One region of the Mesorhizobium sp. LNJC391B00 genome, then DNA from elsewhere that is predicted to be linked to it. Evidence: predicted binding sites of a transcription regulator. Region 1 holds the regulator's gene; each other region holds the start of a gene.

Region 1 (4,985 bases):
GCCGATCACGCCGCGCTCGATCAGCGCGCGCATCACCTGATAGCCATGCGGATGGAGGAACGACACCTGGCTGCCGCGCTGGCTGCCGTCGCGAGGACTTTCCAGTTCAAGCCCGTAGGCGCCGCATCTGGCTTCGACGAGCTGGATAAACAGGTCGGTCAGCGCGATGCTTTTTCTGCGCACCGCCGCCATATCGACGTCGTTCCAGATATCGAGCGCGCCCTTGAGCGCCCGCATCGACAGCACCGGCTGCGTTCCGCACAGGAAGCGGCGAATGCCGCTGCCGACGGCAAAGCCCTGCTCGAAGGCAAAGGGCCGCGCATGGCCCCACCAGCCGCTGAGCGGCTGGTGGGCATCGTCATGGTGGCGCTCGGCCGCGTAGATGAAGGCTGGCGAGCCCGGGCCGCCATTGAGGTATTTGTAGGTGCAGCCGACGGCGAAATCGGCATTGGCACGGTCAAGTTCGACCGGCAAGGCGCCGGCCGTGTGGCAGAGATCCCAGATGATCAGCGCGCCGGCGTCATGTGCCTTGCGCGTCAGCGCCGCCATGTCGCGCAACTGGCCGGATTTGTAGTTGACGTGGTTGACCAGGATGACGGCAACGCTGTCGTCGATCAGCTCCTCGATTGCGGCCGCGTCGACGCCCTCCAGCCGCAGCCGCGTTCCCGGCCGGGTCGAGGCGACGCCTTCGGCCATGTAGAGGTCGGTCGGGAAACTGTCGCCCTCGGCAACGATGACCGACCGATCCGGCCGCATGCCGAGCGCTGCGTGCAGCAGCTTGTAGATGTTGATCGAGGTTGTGTCGCAGACCACCGTCTGCCCATCAGCCGCGCCGATCAGTCGCCCGAGCTGATCTCCGAGTTCCACCGGCATGTTGAACCAGCCGGCGGTGTTCCAGGCGCGAATGAGGTCGTGCGCCCATTCCTGCGTGGCGGCCTGCTGCAGTTCGCTGAAGACGACCGCTGACGCGGCGCCCAGGGAATTGCCGTCGAGATAAATCACGCCTTGCGGCAAGACAAAGCGTTCGCGCATGGAGCGCAGCGGATCGGCGGCATCCATTGCTTCGATTGTAGCGAGATCGGGTGTCGTGCTCATGATCCGGCGCCCCTCCATGGACAAACGCGCGCGGCGGAGCCTGCCGCCCAAACATGCCGGCGATCTTGAGTGGTCGCCCTTGAACTGTCAAACATTATATATAATTCACCCATTGAAAGGCTTTGATATATAATGATCCGCCGAGCGTTTATGTCTGATGGATCACGATGCTGGATGACGAGCAGACCTCGAAGACGGAAGCGGCCTATCGCCTGCTCAGGCGCGATATTCTTGCGACCCGGCTGGCGCCTGCCGCGCCGTTGAAGCTGAGCACGCTGCGCAACACCTACGGCATCGGCTGGACGCCGTTGCGCGAGGCGCTGTCGCGGCTGGAGGCGGAACGGCTTGTGACCGCCATCAGCAACCGCGGGTTTGCGGTCGCTCCCGTCTCTCGGGCGGAGCTCGAGGATTTGGCGCGTGCGCGGCTGGTGGTCGAACTGCCCCTGCTGGTGGAATCGATCGAGGAGGGCGACCGTGAGTGGGAAGACGCGGTCGTTGCCGCCCACTATCGTCTCTCACGGTGCGGGTCTGTTCTCGACGATCCATCGGATGATGCGGTCGACGCGTGGTACGAAAAACACGATGCCTTCCATGCGGCGCTGCTCAGTGCCGCGACATCCAGCTGGCTGCTGCGCTTCAATGCGACGATTTCCGACCAATTGCATCGCCATCACCGCTTTCTGGGTCTGGCCCCGACGCTGCGCGCCGCCGCCGGCCGCACGGATGGCCACCGGAAGGCCGTGGCGGCCCTGCGCGACGCCGTGGCGATCGAACACCATACCGCCCTGATGGAAGCGGCCCTCGATCGCGACGTCGAACGTGCGAAAACTCTGATGACCGCTCACATCGGCTACACGCTGCAGGTCTATGCCCAGAGTGAACCCGGCGCGGATGCTGCGCAGCCCCGTCCGAAAAGGAAGCGGCGATCGTAGCCGACGACGCAGGGCACTTTGTCTTCGTTTCACCCCGTTGCCGGCCAACGACTACGAGCGCCGCTCGGCGGTGCCGAACGTCACGCTGAACAAAACGTCAACACATTCATTAAACTTTAAAAGGTTGCGGAACACAACTGGAACAGATAGTGTTTGTTCTGGGTTTGTTTTTTCTGATTCTGGTTTCAGAACCCCTGGGGGCCGCGATGCTGACGCGCAAACAACATGAGCTTCTGATGTTCATCCATGAACGCCTGAAGGAGAGCGGAATCCCGCCGTCCTTCGATGAGATGAAGGAAGCGCTTGACCTCGCCTCCAAGTCCGGCATCCACCGCCTGATCACGGCGCTTGAGGAGCGCGGTTTCATTCGCCGGCTGCCGAACCGGGCGCGCGCGCTGGAAGTGCTGCGGCTGCCCGACTCGATCGCACCAGGCCTCAATGCGGCGAGGAAGTTTTCGCCGAGCGTCATTCAGGGCAGTCTTGGTCAAACCGGCCAAGGGCAAGGCGGCCAAGGACAAGGCGCGATGGGCCAAGGCGGTATCGGCCGCCAGATCAAGCCGGGCTCGCCGTCGCGTTCGATGTCGGCCGGCAATGACGACGCCGTTTCGGCGGTGTCGATCCCGGTGATGGGACGCATTGCTGCCGGTGTGCCGATCGACGCCATCCAGCATCAGACCCATTCGATCTCGGTGCCGCCCGACATGATCATGGGCGGTGAACACTACGCGCTCGAGGTCAAGGGCGATTCGATGATCGAGGCCGGCATTTTCGATGGCGACACGGTCATCATCCGCAATGCCGACACAGCCAGCCCCGGCGAGATCGTGGTGGCGTTGGTCGACGATGAGGAAGCGACCCTGAAACGCTTCCGCCGCAAGGGCGCCTCGATCGCCCTGGAAGCCGCCAACCCGGCCTACGAGACCCGCATTTTTGGACCGGACAGGGTGAAGGTGCAGGGCAAGCTTGTCGGATTGATCCGGCGCTACTGAGCCGGCTTGGGTTTGTACTTTTCACGCTGGTTGTAAGGCGGCAGGCCGCGCGCTTCGCGGGAGAAGCGGCGTTGCTCGTGCCAGGGGCGATACGGCTTGTCGACGGCGAAGCGGATGGTTGGCGCTGCAGCTGCCGATTGCGGATCGAAGAAGACGGCGGCGCTGCCGTCGCGGGCCAGCTGTTTCTTCGTCACGACCAGCACCAGCGGGTCGCGGCACGGATTGTAGGCGGTGGCGTCATCGATGACGATCAGGCTCGCGAAGGCACAGGCCGGCCGCGCCGTCTTGCGGTCTTTGGCAAGGGCTACAATGGCTCCGGAAGGGTGTCGGGCGATACAGAGATCGCCCATGCAATAGAAGGGCGACCCGGGCGGCAGATCGAGCGGATCGAGATCGAACCGCGTATCTGTTGCCTCGAAAATCTCGGGCGGGATAATGGTTTCGGCCCGCAGCGCCCGTTTCCAATTGTCCGTGGTGAATTCGTTGGAGCGTTCGCGGTTGAGGGCGAGTTCGCCGCCACCTATCGGCATGGCCACCAGATGTGCGTCCTCGGATATGAGCACGTCGGGCGTAAGCACCTGCGGCACCGTCAACAGGCCGGCCAGCGCGAAAGGCACGGCCGCCAGCCTGAGCCAGGTGGTGGCCATGGTGGCGATGACGAGGGCGACCGCCACCAACAGCACCGAGCGGATGGAGATCAGCCCGACGGCGTCGACCGGCGAGCGCTCGGAAATCCAGGCCGATATAGCGATCATCGCCATCAGACCCTTGCCCATCACATAGAGGAACGGCCCGTCGGCGCCGAACGGCATCGCCAGTGCGCTGAGCACGGCAAAGGGCATGACGATCAACGAAACAATCGGCATCACGGCCAGATTGGCGATCAGGCTGAGCGGCGACACACGCTGAAAATGCCAGATGGCGAACAGCAAGGTTGCACTGCCGGCGATGATCGAGGTCATGGCGAGGCCGCCCATGGCCAGCGCGAATTTTCGCGACAGGAAGCCGACGAAGGAGCGCTTTGCCAGCGGCGTTCTCACCTTGTCGGCGCGGTAATCGGCCCAGCCGGCATAGGCGCCGACAAGGGCGGCGGTGGCGGCAAACGACATCTGGAAGCTGGGACCGACCACCTCGTGCGGCGACACCAGGATGACGGCGATGGCGGAGATCGCCAGATTGCGCATGGTGAGTGCGGCGCGATCAAACAGCACGGCGACAAGCATGACCGCCAGCATGATGAAGCTGCGCTCGGCGGCAACCACGACGCCTGAAATAACGAGATAGGCGGCGATGGAGACGAGTGCTGCCACTGCTGCATATTTCTTGACTGGGCGGCGCGAAGAGAAATCGGGAAACAGCGCAAAGGCGCCACGCAGCAACGCCATGATGGTGCCGGCAACCAGCGCCATGTGCAGGCCGGAGATGGAGATGATGTGGTAGATGCCGGTGCGCCGCATCGCTTCGTTGACCTCGTCCGGGATGCCGGCGCGCACGCCGACAATCAACGCCGCGGCAATCTCGCCTTCGGCGCCGCCGATCTTGCCCCTGATATGGTCGGCAATGTTTTCGCGCGCGTTCTCGATTGCCGAGGAGAGCCGCGCGGCCAGCGGCGGCGGTCCCTGCGTAGCAATGGCTTTCGGATTGCCGAGAAAGAAGCCGCTGCCGCCGATACCGGTGAAATAGCTGTCGAAGGAGAAATCGTAGCTCTCCGGCCGCACCGGACCGGTCGGCGGCAACAGCCTGGCATAGCCGGTGATCAGGGAGCCGGCGGTCATATCGGCGGGAACGGTCCGCGCCGAGAGCCTGACCCGCTTCGGGGCGTAGCGCAACTCGGGGTAAGCGGTCGAAACCACGTCAAGCGTCAGCCTGATGCGCCCGCTCTCCATCTGTTCGAGACTGACGACGCGGCCGGTCAGCCGTGTCTGGATCTCGGAGCCGAGCATCTGCGTTCCGGCGCGCCAGGTCTCGA
Region 2 (4,985 bases), on a different contig from region 1:
CCTGGTCGCGCGGAATGAGCTGCGATTTGAACGCCAGATAGGTCGGCATGCCGAACATCACCTGCCGCACCGGATCGACGGCGACGCCGCCCCAGTTGAAGGTGCCGAAATTACCGGGATAGACCAGCGAGCCCTGCACCGATGGCGGGGTATAGCGGCCCTCGTAGCGCAGACCCTGGAATTCGATCCGGCAGGCCAGCTGGTCGAACATGGTGATGCCCCACATGTCGGCGCCGGTCAGCGGCCTCGGATTGAAGGAGAGATCCGAGACCGGCTGCGTCGGCGACGTGTGATCGCCCTCGACAGCGCCGCCCGGCGCCGGCACTTCCTTGATCGGGATGATCGGCTCGCCGCTGCGCCGGTCGAGCACGTAGAGGTCGCCCTGCTTGGTCGGTCCAACCAGGCCCGGAACGACGCCGGCAGCGGTGGTGATGTCGACCAGGGTCGGCTGTGCCGGCACATCCATGTCCCAGAGGTCGTGATGCACGGTCTGCCGCACCCAGCGCACTTGTCCGGTGGCCAGATCGAGCGCGGTGATCGAGGAGGAAAACTTCTCGACATTGGCGCTGCGGCCCATCCCGAGCTGGTCCGGCGTCTGGTTGCCGAGCGGCACATAGAGCAGGCCGAGCTTCTCGTCGGCGCTTGCCGTCGACCACATGTTGGGCGAGTTGTGGGTGTAGGTCTGGCCTGCCGCCAGCGGCGTTGTCTGGTCCGGATTGCCGGAATCCCAGTTCCACACCAGGGCGCCGGTGTCGACGTCGAAGGCCCGGATGACGCCGGACGGCTCTTGCGTCGAATAATTGTCGTTGACCGCGCCGCCGATGATGATCTTGCCGCCCGCAATCAGCGGCGCCGAGGTCGAGTAATAATAGCCCGACTTCGGATACGGCATGTTGGTCAACAAATTGAGCGTGCCGGCTTCGGCGAAGGACGGGCAGACCTGGCCGTTGGCGGCGTCGAGCGCGATCAGCCGCGCATCCGATGTCGGCAGGTAGACGCGAGTCGCGCAAGGCTGGCCGGCGGCGATCTTGGCATCGGCATAGTAGGACACGCCGCGGCAGGTCTGGTGCTGGCGGTCCTTGTCGAGCTTGATCTTGGGATCGAAACGCCATTTCTCCTTGCCGGTGGCGGCATCGATGGCGATGGCGAAATTGTGCGGCGTGCAGATATAGAGCGCATCGCCCACCTTCAGCGGCGTCACCTGGTAGGTGGTTTCGCCGACATCGTCCGGCCCTTTCACGTCGCCGGTCTGGTAGGTCCAGGCCGGCTGCAATTTGGCGACATTGTCGGGCGTGATCTGGTCGAGCGGCGAATAGCGCTGGCCAAATTGCGTGCGGCCGTAGAAGTGCCATTCACCGGGAGGCACATTGCCGCCGAGATCGGCAGTCGGCGTCACCTTGTCGGCGCTGAGGTCGCCGGCGATGTCCTTGGGATCAGCCGTCATCGAATAACCGGCGACGGCGAGCGAAGCCAGCACGGCCAGAATGAGCGGCGCTCGCGCGTCGGGGCCGGTCAGGCCCCGCCTTGCCCAAGGTGTCAGCAGCCAGAGCGCCAGAAGCACGATGATGCCGCCGCGCGGTCCGAGTTCCCACCAGTCGAAGCCGATTTCCCACACCGCCCAGGCCAGAGTGCCGAGCACGATCGCCGCGTAGAGCCAGAGCGCCGTCGATTTGCGCCGGAAGAGCAGCCATGCGGCGATCAGGAAGGCGAGACCGGTGATGACATAGTACCAGCTGCCGCCCAGCATCGCGAGCCAGACGCCGCCGCCGCCAAGTGCCAGGCCGATGAGGAACAGGATGAGGGAGGTGATGACGACAGCCAAGACGATACTCCTTCGACTGATGCGCTTTGCAGCGCCTCACGGGCAGCCGCCCCTGCCCTGTCGCCAGCTTTCTCCCCCAGGCCGCGTGTGTCAAGCTGGCCCTGCCAGCATAAGGCGAGAGCAAACGCTCGACTTCATTCCGCTCCCACGCTGCAGCACCTCCACGACATTGTCGGACGTCGGGACGATGAAATTCGCACTGCGCCCCAGAATCTCACTTCCAAACCAGAACAAAACGTAGACACTTCTGGTCTTTCGCTCCCGAATCACTACATTCGGGGGAGATGTCCGGCTTTGCGGAAGACATGCCCTTTTTTGACGAACCCAATGCGCGGCCCGCGGCCCCGTCGGGCATAGCCGCGCGCGCCATGGCGGCCCGCAGCGGCCCCAACAGCGCGCCCGATTATCTCAACGGCCTCAACCCCGAGCAGCGGCTGGCGGTGGAAACCACCGAAGGCCCGGTCCTGGTGCTGGCCGGCGCCGGCACCGGCAAGACACGCGTGCTGACCACCCGCATCGCCCATATCCTGGCCACCGGCAGGGCTTTCCCCTCGCAGATCCTGGCGGTGACCTTCACCAACAAGGCCGCGCGCGAGATGAAGCAGCGCATCGGCCATCTCGTCGGCGAAGCCGTCGAGGGCATGCCGTGGCTCGGCACCTTCCACTCCATCGGCGTCAAGCTCTTGCGCCGCCACGCTGAGCTGGCCGGGCTCAAATCCGATTTCACCATCCTCGACACCGACGATGTCGTACGGCTGATCAAGCAGCTGATCCAGGCCGAAGGCCTCGACGACAAGCGCTGGCCGGCCAAGCAGTTCGCGCAGATGATCGACGGCTGGAAGAACAAGGGCCAAGGCCCCGCCGACATTGCCGAGGGCGACGCGCGCAGCTTCGCCAACGGCAAGGGCCGGGAACTCTACAAGGCCTATCAGGAGCGGCTGAAGACGCTGAACGCCTGCGACTTCGGCGATCTGCTCTGCCACCCGATCCGCATCTTCCGCGCCAATCCGGACGTGCTGAAGGACTACCACAAGCGCTTCAAATACATCCTCGTCGACGAGTACCAGGACACCAACACCGCGCAATACATGTGGCTGCGGCTGCTGGCGCAAAGGCCTGAAGGCAAGCCGATCTCCCCCCATGTGGGGGAGATGTCCGGCAGGACAGAGGGGGGCGCGAAAGATCGCGGCGTCTCCGATAATCAAAATGCAAATGCCGGCGGGACAGCGCCCCCCTCTGTCGGCTCCGCCGACATCTCCCCCACAAGGGGGGAGATTGGGCGCTCTTCGGCCGAAACCCGCGCCACCGTAAACATTTGCTGCGTCGGCGACGACGACCAGTCCATCTATGGCTGGCGTGGCGCCGAGGTCGACAACATCCTGCGCTTCGACAAGGATTTCCCGGGCGCCACCATCATCCGGCTGGAACGCAACTACCGCTCGACGGCGCACATCCTCGGCACCGCCTCGCACCTCATCGCCCACAATGAGGGTCGCTTCGGCAAGACGCTGTTCACCGAGAAGGTCGCCGAGGACGACGAGAAGGTGCATGTCCACGCCGCTTGGGATTCCGAGGAGGAAGCGCGCGCCGTCGGCGAAACCATCGAGACCTACCAGCGTGCCAAGCACAATCTCAACGACATGGCCATCCTGGTCCGCGCCTCCTTCCAGATGCGCGAATTCGAAGACCGCTTCGTCACGCTCGGCCTCAATTACCGCGTCATCGGCGGCCCGCGTTTTTATGAGCGCATGGAAATCCGCGATGCGCTGGCCTTCTTCCGCGTCGTCGCGCAGGGCGCCGACGACCTCGCCTTCGAGCGCATCGTCAATGTCCCCAAGCGCGGCCTGGGTGAAGCCACCATCCGCCAGATCCACGACACGGCGCGGAGCTTGCGCATCCCGATGCTGGAGGCAGCCGCCAAGCTTGCGGAAAGCGACGAGCTGAAGCCCAAGCCCCGCGCGGCCTTGCGCGAAGTGGCGGCCAATTTCGAGCGCTGGCAGAAGGCGCTGGAAACCACGCCGCACACCGAACTCGCCGAGACCATTCTGGAGGAGAGCGGCTACACCGACATGTGGAAGAACGACCGCTCGGTCGAGGCGCCGGGCCGGCTGGAAAACCTGAAAGAGCTGATCCGCTCCATGGAGGAATACGAGTCATTGCGCTCCTTCCTCGAACATGTCGCGCTGGTCATGGACGCCGAGCAGAACGCCGAGCTCGACGCCGTCAACATCATGACGCTGCATTCGGCCAAGGGCCTCGAATTCGAGACGGTTTTCCTGCCCGGCTGGGAGGAAGGCCTGTTTCCGCACCAGCGCGCGCTGGACGAAGGCGGTCGCTCCGGCCTGGAGGAAGAGCGCCGTCTCGCCTATGTCGGCCTGACCCGGGCCAAGAAGAACCTGCATTTGTGGTTCGTCTCCAACCGCCGCATCCACGGCCTGTGGCAGTCGACCATCCCGTCGCGCTTTCTGGACGAACTGCCGGAAGCCCATGTCGAGGTCGCCGAAAGCGGCAACTCCTACGGCGGCTACGGCAATTCCTATGGCGGCGGTTCGTTCGCGTCGGGCCGTGGCGGCCAGGGCGCAGGACGGCAGAACCCCTACGGCGCCTCGCGCTTCGACAATGTCGGCGCGGAAAAATCCGGCGCCTTTTCCAACACCTATGCCACGCCGGGCTGGCAGCGCGCCCAGGCCAACCGCACCGAGGCGACCGACCGCAACTGGGGTTCGCGCTCCGGCCACCAGGTCGAGCGCATCGGCTATGGCGAGACCGACTCCGGCTACGGCGCCGGCCGAACCTCGATCAAAGGCCGCACCATCGACGGCGAACTGGTCGCCAAATCCGTCGCCGACACGCCGTCAGCCTTTAGTGTCGGCGACCGCGTCTTCCACCAGAAATTCGGCAACGGCAACATTTCCAACATCGAAGGCAACAAGCTGACCATCGACTTCGACAAGGCCGGCCAGAAACGCGTGCTGGACGGGTTTGTGGCGGCGGTGTGAGCGCCCGCTTGTCCTATTGTCCTACAAGCGACCACATTGTTGTAGTCTGGCGGAGCCCTCCCCGCCTCGTCATCCACGGGCGGAGCAAGGAGCGTAGCGACGCAGCGTAGACCCGAGGATCCATCCCGCGTCTTCAACGCGTTGCCACGGTGCGGAATCCTGCG
Region 3 (4,985 bases), on a different contig from region 1:
CGTCGCCGCGGCGCGGAGCAATCGCGGCGGCTTTGCCAATTTCCTGGCGTCGACGAAACGTCGCGCCGCGCCCATCCATGTGCCGGGCAGCTACCGCTTCAGCGTGTCTGTGCCGCCCGGCTGGCGCTCGAGCAGCGCCAACGAGGTCCAGTCGCAGCACCTCCGGCCGCTGCCGGGCTCGCCCACCGGGCTGGTCTCGGAATCAATGCTGCAGCCGGTCGGCCTGTTTGCGATACGCCGGCTCAGCGGCCGCGTAGCGGACGGTGTCTCGGCGAGCATCTCGGTGATGGCGAAAGGGCAAGAGGTGGCGGTGCATCCGCTCAGCGATGGCTTCCGCCTCGATCTGCCCGATGACGCCGACGCGATCGAAATCACCGGCGGTGGCATGGAACGACGACTGGCCTTGTCGGCCTACCCGACCGAACTCGGCCTGCTGTCGCCCGAGAACGCGGCTGTCGACAGCGCCGCGTCCTTGCAGGCCATCGGTTTCGACGATGTCACGACGCGCGGCCTGCGCAAGGTGCCGTCAGGTTATGCCGGGTTGACCTGGTTCAACCTGAACGCACTGGCGCGCGATCATACCGAAGGCAGCGAAGGCTACGTCAACGGCAATATCTCGGGAGACCATGTCTGCTATACGAGCAGCGGACACCCGGCCGAATTCTCGAGCGACAAACCGTTCGGGTTCCATTCCGTGATGCTGACAGCGGCATGGTTGAAGTCCGAAGGCGAAACCGCACTGGTCGAGAGCTGGCTTGGCGACCGGCTGATCGCCAGCGACACGATCGTCCTGTCGGCACTGGCGCCCGTCCACTATGCGCCGATGCTGGCGGCGGTGACGCGCGTGCGCCTCTCCACGAGTCACTATTGGCAGCTCGTGCTCGACGATCTGGTGGTTGTGCGCTGAAGCGTGTCGCGATTAATCGGGGTGAAAGGGTTTATCGCGGATTGGAAGCACCGTTCGCGGTGACCTGCGAGAGCTTGCCTTTTTTGACCAGCACCGGTTTCAGATAGGTTTTCTTCATTTTCCACTCTCCACGTCGGGCACCCAAAGCCCCGTTCCCGGCCAGACGGCACGAGGCGTCGGATAATCGGCTGCTAGACTGCGACCGGCCCGGAGCCGTTACCATTGTCGGCTGTAACCTGCGAGAGCTTGCCCTTCTTGACCAGCACCGGCTTCGAATAGGTCTTCTTCATGCCGCATCTCCAGTGTCAGGCGAGGCCGCCAGATCAGGCGACAGTCCGACTCAACGACCTCACTCGATCGGGCCGGAACCCGCTCCATTGGCGAGCGCCGTAACCTGCGAAAGCTTGCCTTTTTTGACCAGAACAGGCTTCGAATAGGTTTTCCTCATAGTGAATCCTCCAAGCTTACGCGATAATGCCAGACGGATCGGCACTGTCAACCTTCGCGGCCTCGCTGTCCCATCCCGGTTTTTCTTGGCGCCGATGCGCTAACTGCAAGTCCACCTTCATCGACAAAGCGTTGTTCTTGGGCGTGCATGGCGTGGCCGGGTTGCGGTGCGAAAAATGTCCGAAACTGCGGCGGGTCTGGCCTGGTTGGTCGGCTTGCTCAAACAGAGCGGCAATGCAGCGCGGACTGGCCCAGCCTAAACATTGGCCTTGCCGTCGCGCCGCACTCACAGTTCCTTTTCCGCCAGTTCGCGGAAGGCATCGGGAACCGAGCGCCGGGCTTCCAGCGCCACGGCGCCATAGCCGACAGCCTCTCTGCCAAAGCGCTGGCGGATCTTGTCGATGGCGCGGTCGGCGCCAAAGCGCGCCAGGCCTTGCCTGCTGCCGGGTCGCTGCTTTTCATCGGCAAGCCCGAGCGGCAGCTCCAACTGCAGCTCGGCACTTTCTTCCAGCTGCGACACCGAGATCGCCAGCAGCGAGATGGTCTTCTCCCGAGGGTTGGCGGCCAGCACGCCGCGCACCAGCTCCCCGGCGATTTCGGCCAGCATCGCGGTTGCCGAAATCGGTTGCTCGAGCGTCAGCGAGCGTGTGACCGCGTGCAGATCGGCGAAACGCACGCGCACCGTCACCGTGCGCCCGGGCCGTGATTTCGCCCTGAGCCGGCTGGCGACCCGGTCTGCCAGATGCAGCAGGACGGGTCCGAAGATACGCGCCTCGGCCGGCCGTCTGCCAAGCGCCGACTGCGCGCCGGCGGAATGCGACCGCCTGTGGGTTTCGAGCTTTCGCGGGTCGCGGTTCCATGCCAGCGACGACAGCTTTTCGCCGGCGGCGGGCCCGAGCAATCTTCGCAGCGCCCCACCATGCGTCTTTGCCAACTGGCCGATGGTCTCGATGCCGATCTCGGCCAGCCGCGCTCTGGTCGCCGGGCCGACGCCCCACATCAGCCCGACCGGCAGATCATGCAGGAAGGCAAGTTCGGTGTCCGGATCGACCACCACCAGGCCGTCGGGCTTGGCCACCTGCGAGGCGATCTTGGCCAGATGCTTGGTGCGCGCCACGCCGATCGAGATCGGCAGGCCGAGCTCTGCCCGGACCCGCCGACGCACCGTGGCGGCGATCTCGGCCGGCGGCCCGAACAGATGCGTGCAGCCGGCGACGTCGGCAAAGGCTTCATCGATGGAAATCCGCTCGACCAGCGGCGTGAAATCGTCGAGCACCTTGATGGCGGCGTCGCCCAGCCGCTGATAGTCGGCGAAATGGCCGCCGACGAAAATCAGTCCGGGGCAAAGCTCGCGCGCGCGTCGTCCGGGCATGCCGCCGCGCACGCCGAAAACCCTGGCTTCGTAGGAGGCGGCAAGCACGACGCCGCCGCCGACGGCGATCGGCTTGCCCCTGAGCGCCGGGTCGAGCAGCTGCTCGACCGAGGCGTAGAAGGCGTCGAGATCCGCATGCAGGATGGTGGGCTCCATCCCGACCGTTCCCTTTGCGGCGTTGCAGCATTAGCCGCGTCTGTTGTGAGAGGCGTTTTTGCCGAACAAATAGAGAACAAACAGGGCCTATTGTCAAGCGAAGCGGTTGTCGCCGGCCGGCCCGTTCCAGGTCGGGCTGTCGAGTGCTCCGCCTGGGCATCGGACCTGCGGAACATTGTCTCTCGCCTCGGCGTTCATATCCGCGACGGGACGCTGTTTTTGTGGAGGCCGGTATGGGCCAGTTCGAGATGATCGACCTCGTCAGCGTCATTGACGCCTGCACGAGCGATCGCGTTGCCGGGCACTGCGTGTCAATGGCCAGGGCGGTGGAGGAGTTGCGAGTGCTGACCGGTGATTTCGTATCGCCGGACGAGACGGTGGCCAACGCGCTGTCGGCAGTGGCGCTGGGGCGCGGCTGCGCGGTGGTGTTCGACGAGCGAGCGGGCGCCGACATCTTGCTGACGCCGTAGCGGGGCGGCGCCGGGTTATGGCAGCCAGAAAAGTCGAACAGCGTGCAAAAAGCTGTGCAGGCATGGCCCCATAAGCGGGGCGTGGAAAATTTCTGCGCGTGGGTGTATTCTCCAGGACGCAAGCGGTCGCAGACCGCATAGGGGGAGAAATGACATGCCGAGGGTTTCGGAACTCTTTTTCAAAACTGCCATCTTGTTCCTGATGTTGGGGATTGCGGCCGGCCTGCAGATGGCGATCTCGGGCGACCACGCCGCTTTTCCGGCGCACGCGCATATCAATCTGCTCGGTTGGGTGACGAGCGCCATCTTCGGCGGCTACTACGCGCTCAATCCGCAAAAGGCGGCGCGTCGCGTCGCCATGATCCACTACGGGCTCTACACTCTCGGCTTGGTGATCATGCTGCCGGCGCTGTATGTGATGCTGCAGGGAAACCCGGCGCTTGAACCGATCGTCGCCGGTGGCTCGCTCATTATCGCCGCTGCCGTTCTGGTTTTTGCTTTCGTGGTGTTTTCGCCCGAAACGGCGCGCTCGGTGTCCGGCGTGGTTCCGGCCTCTCGCTGACTGTTCGCGCGCGGCGATCAAAGTCCGACCCGCATTCGCGACCCGCGACACGGGTTGGCCAGGCCGATGGCCGCAGCCGCTGGCTGCGGTGTCTATCGCCGCGTCGGCGCTCAACATACCCGAGTCCCACCACGTATTATTTCGTGACTATTTGGCGCCGGAACCTTCCCAGATATCGCGCGTTGCGGCGACTGTATTCGCGCTGCCTTATATATAGGCAGACTTGAGTACGTCCACAGCATGGGTTGGGGGAGGAGCAGGCCACCATGTCGAACAGAGAAATCGGAACGTCGGCCTCACTGGGCCGACGCATCGCCGATCTGAAAGCCAGGATGCGAGACGCCAGCGTTACTGAACACGAGATGCAGACCTTCCAGAAGGTCGCGGCCATCATGGGGGGTGTCGAAGGCTCCCTATGCCTCGACGCCGACGACCTGATCGCGGCGTCCTTCGTCACCGAGGCGCTCGGCGATCCCGGGTCGAACTGAAGGTCAGAGCCCGTCGGCACTCAAGTGCCGGCGGGCGATGGCCCGGTTCGCAGCGTTGCGATGCTGGAGCGTGTCTGCACCGCCCGCGGCGGGGATTTCTTGCGCACTTTGAAGATTTCAGGCGAGCGGCCTCGACGGCGCTTGAATATTGGGCTTCGCCTTGTGCTTCTCGGCTGCTTCTCGGCTGTCGAAGGTGCCGAGATTGTTGCCGTCCAGCCCTTGACCACAAGGGCTAAGCCAAACCGCCAAGGCGCCTTAAACGAAGGATCCGGCCAGCCGGATCCTTCGAAATATCGCGATGCTCCGGCATCGCCTTCAGCTCATCCTTGGTCCAACTGGTGACGGCGTGGACGTCCCGGGAAACCTCTCGAAAGTCCGCGGTCGCTGCCTTACACCTCGTCGAACGGGCCGCCGCGCCTCGCCAGGTCGTGACCAATGGCGGCTTCCTCGGCGTCGTCGGGCAAGGCATCGTCACTGTCCTGGTAGGGGTTGTCGTCATCCTCCTCGGGCAATTCGCCTTCCTTCTCGACACCGGTGGTGTCCGGCAGGCTTTCCTCATCTGCTCCGTCGGGCAGGACCGTTG

Evidence for each region. The regulator LexA, encoded in region 1, represses DNA repair genes until DNA is damaged. The targets are predictions, from matches to a motif close to TGTTCNNNNTGTGTTCNG.
Region 2: the regulator LexA is predicted to act here: its motif matches at 2,049-2,066, upstream of X750_RS157760 (UvrD-helicase domain-containing protein).
Region 3: the regulator LexA is predicted to act here: its motif matches at 2,944-2,961, upstream of dinB (DNA polymerase IV).

What each region holds. Positions count from the first base shown of each region.
Region 1 is NZ_AYWI01000012.1:65,784-70,768, reverse strand. Features, by position in the region: gene kynU (kynureninase) at 1-1,095, opposite strand, end outside; gene X750_RS140495 (GntR family transcriptional regulator) at 1,263-2,027, shown strand; gene lexA (transcriptional repressor LexA) at 2,234-3,016, shown strand; gene X750_RS140505 (ComEC/Rec2 family competence protein) at 3,010-4,985, opposite strand, start outside.
Region 2 is NZ_AYWI01000002.1:458,712-463,696, forward strand. Features, by position in the region: gene X750_RS157765 (glucose/quinate/shikimate family membrane-bound PQQ-dependent dehydrogenase) at 1-1,822, opposite strand, end outside; gene X750_RS157760 (UvrD-helicase domain-containing protein) at 2,107-4,821, shown strand.
Region 3 is NZ_AYWI01000006.1:490,868-495,852, reverse strand. Features, by position in the region: gene X750_RS147390 (hypothetical protein) at 1-907, shown strand, start outside; gene X750_RS1000000164730 (hypothetical protein) at 1,099-1,197, opposite strand; gene X750_RS1000000164725 (hypothetical protein) at 1,257-1,355, opposite strand; gene dinB (DNA polymerase IV) at 1,641-2,882, opposite strand; gene X750_RS147400 (hypothetical protein) at 3,116-3,352, shown strand; gene X750_RS147405 (hypothetical protein) at 3,507-3,914, shown strand; gene X750_RS147410 (hypothetical protein) at 4,181-4,402, shown strand; gene X750_RS1000000164715 (hypothetical protein) at 4,792-4,985, opposite strand, start outside.